4 regions of the Alcanivorax borkumensis SK2 genome follow, and region 2 is predicted to be linked to each of the others. Evidence: predicted binding sites of a transcription regulator. Region 2 holds the regulator's gene; each other region holds the start of a gene.
What was found. Region 2 encodes sigma-54, which starts transcription at its own class of promoters, with help from an activator protein. Its sites were predicted from a motif close to TGGCACNNNNNTTGCTNT; they were not measured.
Positions count from the first base shown of each region.

Region 1: the regulator sigma-54 is predicted to act here: its motif matches at 1,065-1,082, upstream of ABO_RS05605 (NarK family nitrate/nitrite MFS transporter).
Region 3: the regulator sigma-54 is predicted to act here: its motif matches at 1,385-1,402, upstream of glnL (nitrogen regulation protein NR(II)).
Region 4: the regulator sigma-54 is predicted to act here: its motif matches at 1,291-1,308, upstream of ABO_RS07650 (ammonium transporter).

Region 1 is NC_008260.1:1,226,780-1,230,221, reverse strand. It holds gene nirB (nitrite reductase large subunit NirB) at 1-798, opposite strand, end outside; gene ABO_RS05605 (NarK family nitrate/nitrite MFS transporter) at 1,121-2,590, shown strand; gene ABO_RS05600 (bifunctional protein-serine/threonine kinase/phosphatase) at 2,676-3,442, shown strand, end outside.
Region 2 is NC_008260.1:610,310-613,751, forward strand. It holds gene ptsN (PTS IIA-like nitrogen regulatory protein PtsN) at 1-121, opposite strand, end outside; gene hpf (ribosome hibernation-promoting factor, HPF/YfiA family) at 137-436, opposite strand; gene ABO_RS02865 (RNA polymerase factor sigma-54) at 547-2,010, opposite strand; gene lptB (LPS export ABC transporter ATP-binding protein) at 2,148-2,873, opposite strand; gene lptA (lipopolysaccharide transport periplasmic protein LptA) at 2,870-3,442, opposite strand, start outside.
Region 3 is NC_008260.1:2,578,498-2,581,939, reverse strand. It holds gene glnA (glutamate--ammonia ligase) at 1-363, shown strand, start outside; gene ABO_RS11605 (DUF4124 domain-containing protein) at 506-1,270, shown strand; gene glnL (nitrogen regulation protein NR(II)) at 1,412-2,515, shown strand; gene glnG (nitrogen regulation protein NR(I)) at 2,596-3,442, shown strand, end outside.
Region 4 is NC_008260.1:1,681,775-1,685,216, reverse strand. It holds gene ABO_RS07650 (ammonium transporter) at 1-1,252, opposite strand, end outside; gene ABO_RS07645 (EVE domain-containing protein) at 1,404-1,883, opposite strand; gene prmB (50S ribosomal protein L3 N(5)-glutamine methyltransferase) at 2,233-3,153, shown strand; gene aroC (chorismate synthase) at 3,266-3,442, shown strand, end outside.

The sequences.
Region 1 (3,442 bases), 620 kb from region 2:
GTTATTGACCACAATGCCGCCGCGCTCGCCGATGGCCAGCTCACAAGCCCTGCCCAATTCGTCCTGAGGACGGATCCCGGCGGAGAAAACAATGACATCGGTTTCCAAATACTTGTCGTCACCGAAGTTCATTCGATGAGTGCAGGTTTCACCGTCGACAATATCTTGTGTACCGGTGCTAGTGTGCACGGTGACACCCAGCTCCTGAATCTTGTCTTTCAGCAAGCCGCCGCCAAAATCATCCACTTGCACCGCCATCAGCCGGGGAGCGAATTCCACCACATGCGTTTCAAGCCCCAAGTCATGAAGCGCCTTAGCCGCTTCTAAACCCAGCAACCCTCCACCGACCACGGCGCCCACCTTGCCGTTCTTGCTGGCAGCAATCATGGCATCCAGGTCATCAATGGTGCGGTACACAAAGCAGTTGTCGCGGTCGTTGCCGGGAATCGGCGGGATGAAAGGATAGGAGCCGGTGGCCAGCACGACCTTGTCGTAAGGCAGGGTTTCACCCGTATTGGTGGTGACCGTTTTGCCCGCGCGATCAATCGCGTTGACCTTGGTGTTAAGTTTCAGCGTGATGCCGTGCTCTTCGAAAAACCCTTCCGGCACTAGCGACAGGTCGTCGGCGGTCTTGCCGGAAAAATAACTGGTCAGCCCTACTCGGTCATAGGCCGGCAGCGGCTCGGCACACAGTACCGTAATATCAAAGTGCTCTCGGCCACCCAGGGCTACCAGAGACTCTAGATAACGTTGTCCGACCATCCCGTGGCCGATCAGAAGAAGTTGTTGCTTTGCCATAAGGCTCACCCTCGCGGTGCGTAACTGACACCACCACTACAGCAAGCCTTATGCCAACTAACTAACCCATTGAAATAAATAAGGTTATTTCCTTTTTTATCAAGTAATAACAAAAGCCCTGCTTTCTTTTAATGCGCCGGTGCACGAGAAAAAGGCACTTTCTTGTGCACCGTATTGACCCAAAAACGCTCCCCTTTTGCGCACATATTTTCTAATCGCCTCTCTCTACCAAGAAATACTCTATTAAAAACATGAACTTAATCACATGGCACAGGAGTTGCTCAGGCTCTCTTATCGTTAATCGCCCATGCATGGAGATTTCATGAGCGCTCAAAACCTGAATCTATTGAACCTGTCCCAGCCTCGTATACGGTTACTGCACCTAAGCTGGGTTGCCTTCTTTATTACCTTTGTGGTGTGGTTTTCCCACGCCCCATTAATGGGGCACCTTCGCGAGGCTTTCGACTTGAGCGCGGAACAGGTCAAAGCATTGTTGATCCTTAACGTGGCATTGACCATCCCGGCCCGGGTGGTTATTGGCTCCCTGGTCGATCGCTTCGGGCCACGCCGGGTGTTTGGTCTGCTGCTGATACTGGCGGCCTTCCCCTGCTGGGCATTCGCCCTATCCACTACCTTTGAACAACTGGCCGTTACACGTTTGCTTATGGGCTTTGTTGGCGCTGGCTTTGTGGTCGGCATTCGCCTGATTAGTGAATGGTTTCCTGCCCGGGAAGTCGGCCTAGCAGAAGGCGTTTATGGCGGCTGGGGTAACTTTGGTTCTGCAGCAGCAGCGATTACTTTACCAACCATCGCCATGCTTTTTGGGGGCGAAAACGGCTGGCGCTGGGCCGTTGCCAGCACCGGTGCGGTAGCAATGCTATACGGTATCTTTTTCCTGTGGTTCGCCCGCAATACTCCCGCTGGCTCCTCCTACTTCAAACCCAAGAAAGCCAGCGCTCTTGAAGTCAGCACGCGAAAAGATCTGTTCTTTTATCTCTTGATGAGCCTGCCACTTTATATTGCCCTGCTGGTTATTGTCTGGCGCCTTGGGCCAACCAATCTTGATCTGTTCGGGGGGACTACCCAAATTCTACTGGCGGCGTTGATTATCAGCCTTGCGATTGTGCAGTTAGGCCAAGCCTGGCGCGTGAATCGCGACCACTTGAAAGAAGGCGTTGCCGAGCACGATCGCTACAGTTTCAAACAAGTGGCCATTCTCGACCTGTCTTACATGGTGACATTTGGCTCTGAACTAGCGGTGGTTTCCATGCTGCCGCTTTTCTTCAGTGATACGTTCAGCTTGTCTGCGGTTACCGCTGGCCTGCTGGCATCCGGTTATGCGTTCATGAATCTGGTTGCACGGCCCGGCGGCGGCTGGGTATCGGACAAATTCGGCCGCAAAAAGTCTTTGGCCATCCTGTTGTGCGGGTTGATGGTAGGTTATGGCCTGATGAGCCAGATCTCCGGCACCTGGCCCATCGCCCTAGCCGTTATTGCCACCATGTGCTGTTCCTTCTTCGTTCAAGCTGGCGAAGGCGCGGTCTTCGCCACCGTACCGTTAATTAAACGTCGCCTCACCGGCCAAATTGCCGGCATGGTAGGCGCCTATGGCAATGCGGGTGCGGTGATTTTCCTTACCGTGCTGACCTTCGTGGAACCGTCTACTTTCTTTCTGGTCATTGCCGCCAGTGCCGCCGTTGCCTTGGCCGCCGTACAATTCCTAGATGAACCCAAAGGTCACATTGCAGAAATTGATGAAAAAGGCGAAGTGCAGCTCATCAAAGTGAGTTGATGACACCCTTTGAGTCCGGGCACGCGGGAACTCCTGTTTGCTCGGACCACCGCTCACAACACGCTATCGGTATAGGAGCACAAGAATGGAAGTGTCCACCGGCCCCGCTGGCAACGCCGACACCATGGTCGAACCCGAGTTGCACCCCCGCGTACGGATCGGGCAATTCAGTGACAGCGGCCCCAAGCTGCACAACCAAGATGCCTTGGCTATGCAGGTACCGGAAGGGTCACTGCTGCGCACCAAAGGCATTGTCGCAGCCCTGGCAGACGGCCTATCCAGTGCCGGTGCCGCTCGAGAGGCAGCAGAGTCCTGCGTGCTGGGTTTTATCAATGATTACTACGCCACTCCATCGTTATGGAGCGTACCGCGCTCTGCGCAACGTGTACTGGAAGCCCTGAACCGTTGGTTATGTCGCCAGACACTGGCTGGCGACAGCCATCTCTGTACACTTTCTTTGCTGATTTTACGCTCGCGCACCGCGCACATTTTTCAGGTTGGCGATTCCCGCGTATGGCGCATGCGTCACAACAGGCTAGAATGCCTGACTCGCGATCACAGCCGCCGAATCGGCGCAAACCGGCAAGTGCTCACCCGCGCCATGGGAGGAGATACTCGTCTGGACGTGGACTACAGCAGTGTAGATTTACAGGTGGGCGATATTTATCTCTTGTCCAGCGATGGTTTACACGGTTTCTTGGCCCGTTCACGGATGCAAAACATTTTGCGCGAAACCAACCAACCAGAACTTGCTGCCAAAACGTTGGTGCAAGCTGCGTTGGCTAACGGCAGCGACGATAACGTAAGCTGTCAGGTAATACATGTTGACGGGCTACCGGACGCCAGCGCCGA
Region 2 (3,442 bases):
CATTAAGGCTGCCACAGCTGGCAGCTGCCAGCTGTGCAACCTGGTCAAGCAGTTGTTTCTTGCTGCTGGCCTGCACGCCGTGATGGGTGCGGGCCAGAGTCAGTAGTTCGCGAACTCGCATAATTGTCGCTTTGGGTTAGTGACCGTGCTTGTGGCTGACGGCTTTTTCTTTGTGTTTAAGAATCTGACGATCCAATTTGTCCGTCAGTTTATCGATCGCAGCATACATGTCATCTGCCTCAGCGGTGGCAAAGACATCGGCCCCGGAAATATGAATTGTGGACTCGGCTTTGTGGCTTTTGGGTTCCGGGGAAAGAATCACCTGGATGCTGGTAATTTGGTCGAAATGGCGCTCAAGGCGGGAAAATTTATCTCCCACATAAGTGCGCAAGGCATCGGTAATTTCCAGGTGATGACCGCTGATATTAATTTGCATGGCTGGCTCCTTTACCTGTTTGAGAAACCCGGGATAAAGACCTTGTTTATTCAGCCTTTCAGGCTGGCCTCGCAAGGTTTTCCCCGCGTTCCTGGGTCCGTTCTGGCGCTCTACACTAAACGTTTACGGGCGCTAGAAGACGGTATTCTCATCGCTTCTCTGTATTTGGCGACGGTCCGGCGCGCTACATTGATTCCCTGCTCATTGAGCAAGCTCGCCAGCTTGTTATCACTGAGTGGCTTGCGGGGATTCTCTGCAGCGACCAGTTTCTTAATAATGGCACGAATAGCAGTGGAGGAACACTCACCGCCGCCGTCGGTTCCCACATGACTGGAAAAGAAATATTTCAGCTCAAAGACGCCGCGTGGTGTCATCATGTATTTCTGATTGGTGACCCGGCTGATGGTTGACTCATGCATTTCAACAGCATCGGCAATATCCGCCAAAACCAGGGGTTTCATGGCTTCATCGCCATAATCGAAGAACCCTTGTTGCACGTCCACGATGCGGGTGGCCACCTTGAGCAAAGTGTCGTGGCGGCTTTGCAGGCTCTTGATGAACCATTTCGCTTCTTGAACGCAATTGCGCAAATATTGCCCGTCTTCACCGCTGGTGGTACGGGCAATGCTCGCGTATTGCTGTTGCAGGTTGACCCGCGGAAGGACGTCGTCGTTTAGGCTCACCTGCCAGCGACCTTGATGTTGGCGGACGATCACGTCAGGAACGGCGTAGTCCACTTGAGGTTCGCCAATTTGCTCACCGGGGGCTGGGTCCAGGGTGCGCAGTAGGGATAAAGCCTCTAGAAGGACCTCTTCAGAGAGTTGAAGGGTGCGGCGCAGTGCGGTGTAATCGTGCTTTTCTAGTAGGTTCAGATGTTCCAGTAGGGCAGAGGCTTCGTCGCGCAATGGGGTGTCCGCTGGCAGTTGGCGCAGCTGGACGCCGAGGCAGTCAGCTAGGTTGACGCTGGCGACGCCCACCGGGTCGAACTGTTGCAACCGGTGCTGCACGGCAAGCACTTCATCGTGCTCCAGTTCGTCTCCTTCGGTGAGTAGGTCTGGCTGGGCATTCACCATGTCGACGATATCGCTTAGGGGGGCAGTGATGTAACCACGGTCGTCCAGGGACTCGATAATCGTTATGGCGATTATCCGGTCTACATCGCTCATGGGGGTGAGGTTTAGCTGCCAGAGCAAGTGGTCCTGTAAGTTGCCGGAAACGGCGTGTCGTTGCTGCCATTCGTCGGCATCGTCGGGGAGTGCGGCGCTGTTGCTGGTGCTCTGGCCGGAATAGACGTCATCCCATTCGGTTTCCACCTCGGGCTCGTCTTGTATCAGTTCTTCTAGGGCGTTATCACGGTCGGTGTCGAGCTCTTCATCCTGACGTTCTTCGTCATGCTCGGGGAGGGCATCGTCACCGAAATCGTCTGCCAATTCCAGCAGGGGGTTGCTCTCTACTGCTTGCTGGATTTCCTGGCGCAGGTCTAAAGTGGATAGCTGCAAGAGGCGAATGGCCTGCTGCAGCTGCGGTGTCATGGTGAGCTGCTGGCCAATTTGTAATTGTAGTGTGGGCTTCATACTGCTCAGTATTCTGCTAGTCCCCAAAAAACCCAGGATAGCAGTCTATCTACACGCTAAGCAATATTTGTGCCAGGTGAAACTGTGTGCTAGGGATGACCGCAAGTCACAATAGAAGAGAGGATTTGCGGCGGACCTTATAGTCTGAAATCGGCGCCCAGATAGACGTCTCGCACTTGTTGGTTGGCAAGGATAATATCCGCGTCACCGGAGGCGATGATGTGGCCAGCGCTGACGATATAAGCGGTGTCACAGATATCCAGGGTCTCGCGTACATTGTGGTCGGTGATTAAGACGCCGATGCCGCGTTCTTTGAGGTGGCGAATGATGCCTTTGATGTCGTTAACCGAGATGGGGTCAACGCCAGCAAAAGGTTCGTCCAGCAGAATGAAGTCAGGGTCTGTGGCCAAGCCTCGGGCGATTTCCGCGCGGCGGCGCTCGCCGCCGGACAGGCTCATCCCCAGCGAATCGCGGATGTGCCCGATGTGGAATTCCTTGAGCAGGCCTTCCATGCGCTCGTGGCGTTCTGCTTTGCTAAGCTCCTTGCGGGTTTCTAGGATGGCCATGATGTTCTCTTCCACCGTTAGACGGCGAAAGATACTGGCTTCTTGAGGCAGGTAGCCAATCCCCCGCTGGGCGCGACCGTGCATAGGCAGGTGGGTAATGTCCGTGTCGTTGATTTCAATGCGACCGGCATCGGCCTCCACTAGCCCAACAATCATGTAGAAGCAGGTGGTTTTGCCGGCCCCATTGGGCCCCAGTAGCCCGACAATTTGGCCGGCTTCTACATCCAGGGAAACGTCTTCGATAACCCGGCGACCCTTGTAGCTTTTTGCTAGGTGATGGGCGCGTAAATGGCTCATGGTGTGTTGGGCTCCGCCTTAGGTGATGCGCTGTCGCTGCCTTCACTTTGGGTGTCGTTTGGGTTGCTGTTATTCGCTTCAATATTCGCGTCGACAGGGGCATTGGTTGTCTGGTTTTCGGCGGGGATTACCAGCCGCACCCGTTGGTCACCTTCACTGCTGGCGTCCACTCGCTTGGAGTCTAGGCTGTATTCTACCTTGGCGCCCTCGAAAGTGTTGCCCTGGTGTTCGATGTAGGCATCGCCGGTCAGGACCAAGGTGCGAGCTTTAATATTGTAAACCAGATTTTCAGCGTGGGCGTTAAGGCCTTCACCCTCTTCCATGCGCACCGGGGTGCCGGTAGCTTCCACCCGAACCAGCTCGCTATTTTGGGTGAACATGCGCATTTCATCGGCAAACAGTTTGCGCTTGCCTTGAATCAGTTCCACGTTGCCGCTGTACACGCCGCTGCCGGCACTCTGCTCGAAACGACCGTTGTCTGCCGTGACCTGGATCGTGCCTTCCATGGGGGCGGCCTGAACGCCCAAGGGGAAAGCTATAAGCAATGCCAGTACGGCGAGATTGCAGGT
Region 3 (3,442 bases), 1.2 Mb from region 2:
AACAGTGCTAAGGCCCGTCGTGTGGAAGCGCGCTTCCCTGACCCGTCTGCCAACCCGTACCTGTGCTTTGCTTCCCTGCTGATGGCTGGCTTGGACGGCATCAAGAACAAGATGCACCCTGGCGATGCCATGGACAAAGATTTGTATGATTTGCCGGCTGAAGAAGCAAAAGACATTCCTACCGTGGCTCACACTTTGACCATGGCCTTGGATTGTCTGGAAGAAGACATGGACTTCCTGACCGAAGGTGACGTGTTCACCAAGGATATGCTGGAAGGCTACATCGAGCTGAAGCGTGCCGAGGTTGAGCGTCTGAACATGACCCCGCACCCGGTTGAGTTTGATATGTACTACTCTTGCTAATGCCTTCGGGTCGCTAGCAGAACAGAGCCTCCGCTTGTCGGGGGCTTTTTTTTGCCTGGAATAAAGGCGGCGGTTTTGTGCACTCCCCCCTTTTCTGAGCGGTCGAGTCAGGCCAGAATCAAGGGCAGATATGGAGATAATAATGAAAAAGTCGTTAATTTCGTTTGTTGTGCTGGCCTTGGTGTCTGGGGTGAGCTTGGCCTCCATGGCGGAAAACGCAGGGAGTGTCAGCGAGGGGAAGGAGCCTGATGCGCCTGCGTCGAAGATTTATCGAACCACCGACGAAAAAGGTAATGTGGTGTTCTCCGACCAGCCGGCGCAGAACCGCCACTCAGAAGAAGTGAAGCTGAAAACCACTAATACGGTGCCGATTAAGACGGTGGAAATGCCGCAAGCCGTTGCTCAGCCTGAAGAGGCTAAAACAGGAGGCCAGGCCGGGGAGGGTTATAGCTCGCTGGCCATTACCGCGCCGGAAAGTGGTTCTACTCTGCGTAACCCTGCAGATGCGGTATATGTGTCTGTGAGTTTACAGCCCGGTCTAAAGACGGGAGATAGATTAGTGCTGATCGACAACGGTATCGAGCAGCCGGCCATGCAGCTCGATGCTCCGGATCGCGGTGAGCACACCCTTATCGTTAAGGTGGTCGGGGAAGATGGAGAGCCCCGGATTACTTCCGAGCCGGTGAAGCTTTACATACACCGCAGCACGGTCGGCGATTTCCGTAACTCTGCAGGTGGCGGCAGTAACGGTGGTGCTGCGCAAGCGGGTGGTGCAGCCGATCGTGGCGGCGCGGCGAATGTGGGGGGTAGTGCCTCAACTGGGGGCGCTGCCAATGTGGGCAGTGGAGCAGATCGGAGCAGTGCTGCTCGGCCCGCTAAACCGAATCGGAGCATTCTCAGTAACTAAATATGCACCCATATGGTGCAATGCGGCCTGTCATCCCTTTAAACTCATCAACGACAAGCGCTTGCGCTTGCGCCATAGGCTGCTGGCTGACGTTTTTTATGGCGACTGAGCAGATGGCCTGATAATTGCTTATGCCCTGTTATGGGCCAATTTTTGATGAGTGACATTACGTTGCACAAACGACTACTGGATCACCTGCGTACTGCGGTGATCATGCTGGACGAAGCCCTGTGTGTGCGCTACCTGAACCCCGCGGCGGAAATGCTGCTGGCCACCAGCGCGAGCCGTGCGCTGGACCAGCCTTTGCCTGATTATTTTTTCGACGATGAAGAAGCGCGCCTGGCTATTCAGCAGTGCATTGATGAAGAGCACCCGTTTACCCAGCGTGAAGCACGGTTGTCGGTGGCACCGGGCCACGAAATTGTGGTGGATTACTCGGTCAGCCCCATCAACGACCCGGGACAACCGCTGTGTTTGTTGATGGAGATGCAGTCGCTGGATCGCCTGTTACGCATTGGTCGTGAAGAAGCGTTGATTCATGCCCACCAAGCCACCCGGGCTCTGGTGCGTGGCGTGGCCCACGAAATCAAAAATCCGCTGGGAGGGATTCGTGGTGCCGCCCAGTTGTTGGAGCGGGCACTGCCGAGTCCGGACCTGACTGAATACACCAGAGTTATTATCGATGAAGCCGATCGGTTGCGTTCGGTAGCGGATCGCATGCTTGGCCCGCGTAAACCCCCCGAGTTCCGGGCAGTGAATGTGCACGAGTGCCTCGAGCATGTGCGTCAGTTGCTGCTGGCGGAATACCCCAAAGGGATAGCTATCTGGCGAGATTACGATATTAGTTTGCCGGATGTGATTGCCGATCGAGATCAGCTAATTCAAGTGTTGCTCAACCTTATTCGCAATGCCTCCCAGGCGTTGCTGGAGTCACAGACTCCTGAGCCTCGTATCACTATGCGTACCCGTGTGTTGCGGCAGTTCACCATCGGTGCACAGCGTCATCGACTGGTGCTACGCATGGATATTATCGATAACGGTCCGGGGATCACCGAAGAGGTACAGGAGACGATGTTCTATCCCATGGTTAGTGGCCGTGCTAATGGCACGGGGCTGGGCTTGTCCATTGCGCAATCCATTATTAGTCAGCACCAAGGGCTGATCGAATGCGAAAGCCAGCCAGGCCAAACTGTATTCAGCATTTTGCTGCCCATGGAGCAGCTGGATGAAACCAACACAGCGTAATTGCGCGGCTGTGATCAGATTGTTGTCATACACGCCGGCCGCTAGTGCGGAGGTGATAGAAATTACAGGAGTAGCAGGTCATGAGTGTCAGTATTTGGGTTGTGGATGATGACCGCTCGATTCGCTGGGTGTTGGAAAAGGCGCTGGGCCAGGAAGGCTATGCGGTGACCTGCTTTGAGGATGCGGATGAGGCGCTCAACACCCTGGAGCAGGGAGGGCAGGAGCCAGAAGTGCTTATCAGTGATGTGCGCATGCCGGGCACTGACGGTTTGCGGATGCTGAAAATCCTGCAGCGTAAAAACCCAGACTTGCCGGTAATCATCATGACCGCTCACTCCGATCTGGATTCCGCTGTGGCTTCCTACCAGGGTGGCGCGTTTGAATACTTGCCCAAGCCGTTTGATGTGGATGAAGCGGTGGCGTTGGTACGTAGAGCGATCAAGCACCGGGAAGAATCCCGTGGCGATTTTCCTGAACCGATAGAAGAAGCGCCCACCGAAATTATTGGTGAAGCGCCGGCCATGCAGGAAGTCTTTCGTGCCATCGGTAGGCTCAGCCATTCCAACGTGACGGTGCTGATTAATGGACAGTCCGGTACCGGTAAAGAGCTGGTTGCCCGCGCCTTGCATCGTCATTCCTTACGACGGGAAAAGAATTTCGTCGCCTTGAATATGGCGGCTATTCCCAAGGACCTGATCGAATCAGAGCTGTTTGGCCATGAAAAAGGCGCTTTTACTGGCGCTAACAATCAGCGGGTGGGCCGTTTTGAACAGGCTAACGGAGGCACCCTGTTTCTCGACGAAATCGGGGATATGCCACTGGAGGCTCAAACACGTTTGTTGCGGGTACTGCAGGAAAGTGAATTCTACCGCGTCGGCGGAACCACGCCGATCCACGTGGATGTACGCATAATCGCCGCCACCCACC
Region 4 (3,442 bases), 1.1 Mb from region 2:
GGGTGTTTTGGGGGAATTCAGGATAGCCGATTTCAGCATGTTCGCTGAGATCTAGCCCTCGCTGTTCGTGCAGTGCGGGCGCCCTCAGCCCGGCTAAAATAGACACCAGCATGTACATGATTAATGCGGTAAAGAATGCCCAGCCAAATGCCACGACCACTCCCAGTAGTTGCACCATCACACGCTGGCTATTGAACAGATCGCCGTCGTAAAACAGTCCGGCGGCCAGGGTGCCCCACGCACCGGCAAAGGCGTGAACGGGTACCGCGCCCACTACATCATCCAGTCGAAAGGCGAGCAGAATGCGAGCCCCGAAGGCGGCTAGTGCGCCGGCAACCACGCCGGTGACAATGGCAAAGCTAGGGGTCATGACGGCACAGCCGGCGGTGACGGCGACCAGTCCGGCCAAGCTGCCATTCACTGTTTCCGTGAGCAAGATCGGGTGACGCTTGGCCATACGGAAGATAACACTGCCGACGGCTCCGGCGGCCGCGGCAAGTTGGGTGTTCAGGTTCACTTTGGCAATGTCCACGCTGGCCGACAGGGTTGAGCCGCCATTAAAGCCAAACCAGCCGAACCAAAGAATGAAGCCACCCAGTGCTACGTAGGAAAGGTTGTGTCCAGGGATGCTGCGTGGGGTACCTTGGCTATCGAAACGGCCCAGGCGGGGGCCGACTACCATGATGCCGGCCAAGGCGCACCAGCCGCCAATACTATGAACCACAGTAGAGCCAGCGAAATCAATAAAGCCCATTTGTGCCAACCAGCCATTATCGTTCCATGCCCAGTTGCCAAACAATGGATAGATAACCCCAGTAATGAACACCGCGCCACACAGGTAACCTGCGTAGCGTGTTCGTTCTGCCATTGCGCCGGAGGCGATAGTAGCGGCCGTGGCCGCAAACATAATCTGGAACAGGAGCATAGCCCAGGTGCTGCTATCTGCGTGGTTCAGCATGAACTGATCCTGTCCGAACCAGCCATTGCTGCTGGTGCCGAACATCAACCCAAAACCGACGGCCCAGAAAACCAGAGTGCCGACGCACAGATCCATATAGTTTTTCATCACTACATTCAGGGAGTTTTTCGCTCGGCTCAAGCCGCTTTCGAGCAGTGCAAACCCCGCCTGCATGAAAAAAACCAGCGCCGCGGCGATGGCAATCCACACAGTATCAGTAGCGGTGAGAGTGTCCGCATTGGCAAACTGGGGAATAAACAGCAGAGAAGCCCAGTGGTGGCGTCGCAGAGGCATGGTTATGAACCCTATTCATTATTGGTTAATGAAGCAGGTATGCAATCTCTGCGCCAGAATGTCGGGCGGTTGGGGGTGGCTCTTCTACTTCTTTATCATTAGTTTGTGCGCCATTTTGGTGCGCGCAAATGGAGGTGGTGCGCTCCGCGTTCTATGCGGTGGCGCTAACGAGCTGGCACATCTGTCGAATCAACTGGAGCTGGCGTTCGGAGACTTTTTGCACCGATAGGCGAGGCCGCACAACCAGTTCCATGTCCGCAAACTCTGGATGGTGCTGTATCTGTTTGAGTGTCAGGGGGTGCGGGTAGTGGCAGACATACTGTACGTCAGCCTGGTACCAGCGGGGATGATCCTGGCGGCTACGTGCATCATAGCCATCGCTAGCAGGGTCAAATTGGGTTGGATCTGGGTAAGGGTCGCTGGTAACGACGGCTTCACCAACAATGGCCGGGACTGCGCAACTGGAGTGATAGATCAGCACGGTATCGCCGGCCTTCATCTCATCGCGTAGGCGGTTACGGGCCTGATAGTTGCGTACCCCGTCCCAGCCGCTAGTGGCGTTTTTGCTGTCGCGCAGATCATCGATGCTGAACGCGTCAGGTTCTGTTTTTAATAGCCAGATGGGGCTCACTCCTGTAGGTGCTGTTTAAGCAGGCACTCCTTGGCCTGGGCTATGGTGTCGCAAATGTAAACCGAGAAGGTCGGTTTGTTAAGCTTTAGTAGCCATATTGTGAAAGGTTCGGTTGAGTGTGCTTCCAGCACAATGGCTTTGATTTGAGTGATTTGGGCGAAACCTTCACGGCAGGACGAAGTAAAGGGGGGCATACAACATTATCGTAGTCACGCTGGTGGCGGTCTTTTTGCTGTAAGCGTGGCAGGCTTTTATAAGTGATTCTGTGCTAATCTTCAGCGCTTCTTTTTATTGGCGGCCGATAAGCATTAACCAGATAATCGGCTGGCCTGCCGGTGGAGATGGATGCGTGATCAGTTCGCAGCAACAGAATGAAGCGATTGCCACCCTGCAAACCGTGCGCGATTGCCTGCGTTTCGGGGAAAGCATGTTGCGCAGCGGGGAGGTGTTCTTCGGTCACGGTAATGATGATCCTTGGGATGAGGCGCTCGCCTTGTTGATGCACCAGCTGGCGCTACCGCTGAACAGTGACCCTCGGGTGCTTGATGCCCGTTTATTGCCCTTAGAAGTCAGTGGCTATGTGAGCCAGTTGGTGCAGCGTGTCAATCATCGGGTTCCTGTGCCATATCTGACCCACGAAGCTTGGTTCTGTGGCCTGCCGTTTTATGTGGATGAGCGTGTGCTGATTCCGCGCTCGCCCCTGGCCGAGCTGATCGAGCAGTCCTTTGCTCCTTGGGTGGATCCGGAGCAGGTGCATCGGGTGTTGGATTTGTGCACCGGCAGTGGTTGCATTGCCATTGCCTGTGCTTACGCCTTTGAGCATGCACGGGTGGATGGCAGTGATATCTGTGCGGATGCGCTAGCTGTCTGCAAAGAGAACATCGAGCGTCATGGTCTCGGTGAGCAGGTCAGGGCACTACAGTCCGATGGCCTGGCCGCCGTTGATGGGCCTTATGACTTGATCGTTTCTAACCCACCCTACGTGGACGCACAGGATATGGCGAGCCTGCCGGACGAGTACCGCCATGAGCCGGAGCTGGCACTGGCCTCGGGCAATGATGGGCTCGACTTCACTCGCCGGCTGTTGCTGGATGCGCCTGATCAGCTCAGCGAAGAGGGCGTGCTGATTGTGGAAGTGGGCAATAGCTGGGAGGCCATGTTGCAGGAATGGCCTCAGGTGCCGTTTTTCTGGTTCGAGTTTGAGCGGGGCGGGCACGGGGTATTCATGCTTAGCCGCCAACAGCTGCTAGAATACCGCGAACATTTTTAAGAACCCTTGCCCCCCGCGATGATCACAGTTGGGTATTGTCGGGACGTTAGGGCGCAGAGTCACAGCGGAGATACCGATATTTCCGCCCTACAGCAGAGCATTTGAGGAGCCCATGGCAGGCAATAGTTTCGGCGAGCGTTTCAAAATCACCACCTTTGGTGAAAGTCATGGCCCGGCCCTGGGTGCCATCGTGGACGGCTGCCCCCCCGGCCTGGAAATTAGTGAGGAAGACTTGCAGGTGGAGCTGGATCGGCGCAAACCCGGTACCAGCCGCTATACCACCCAGCGC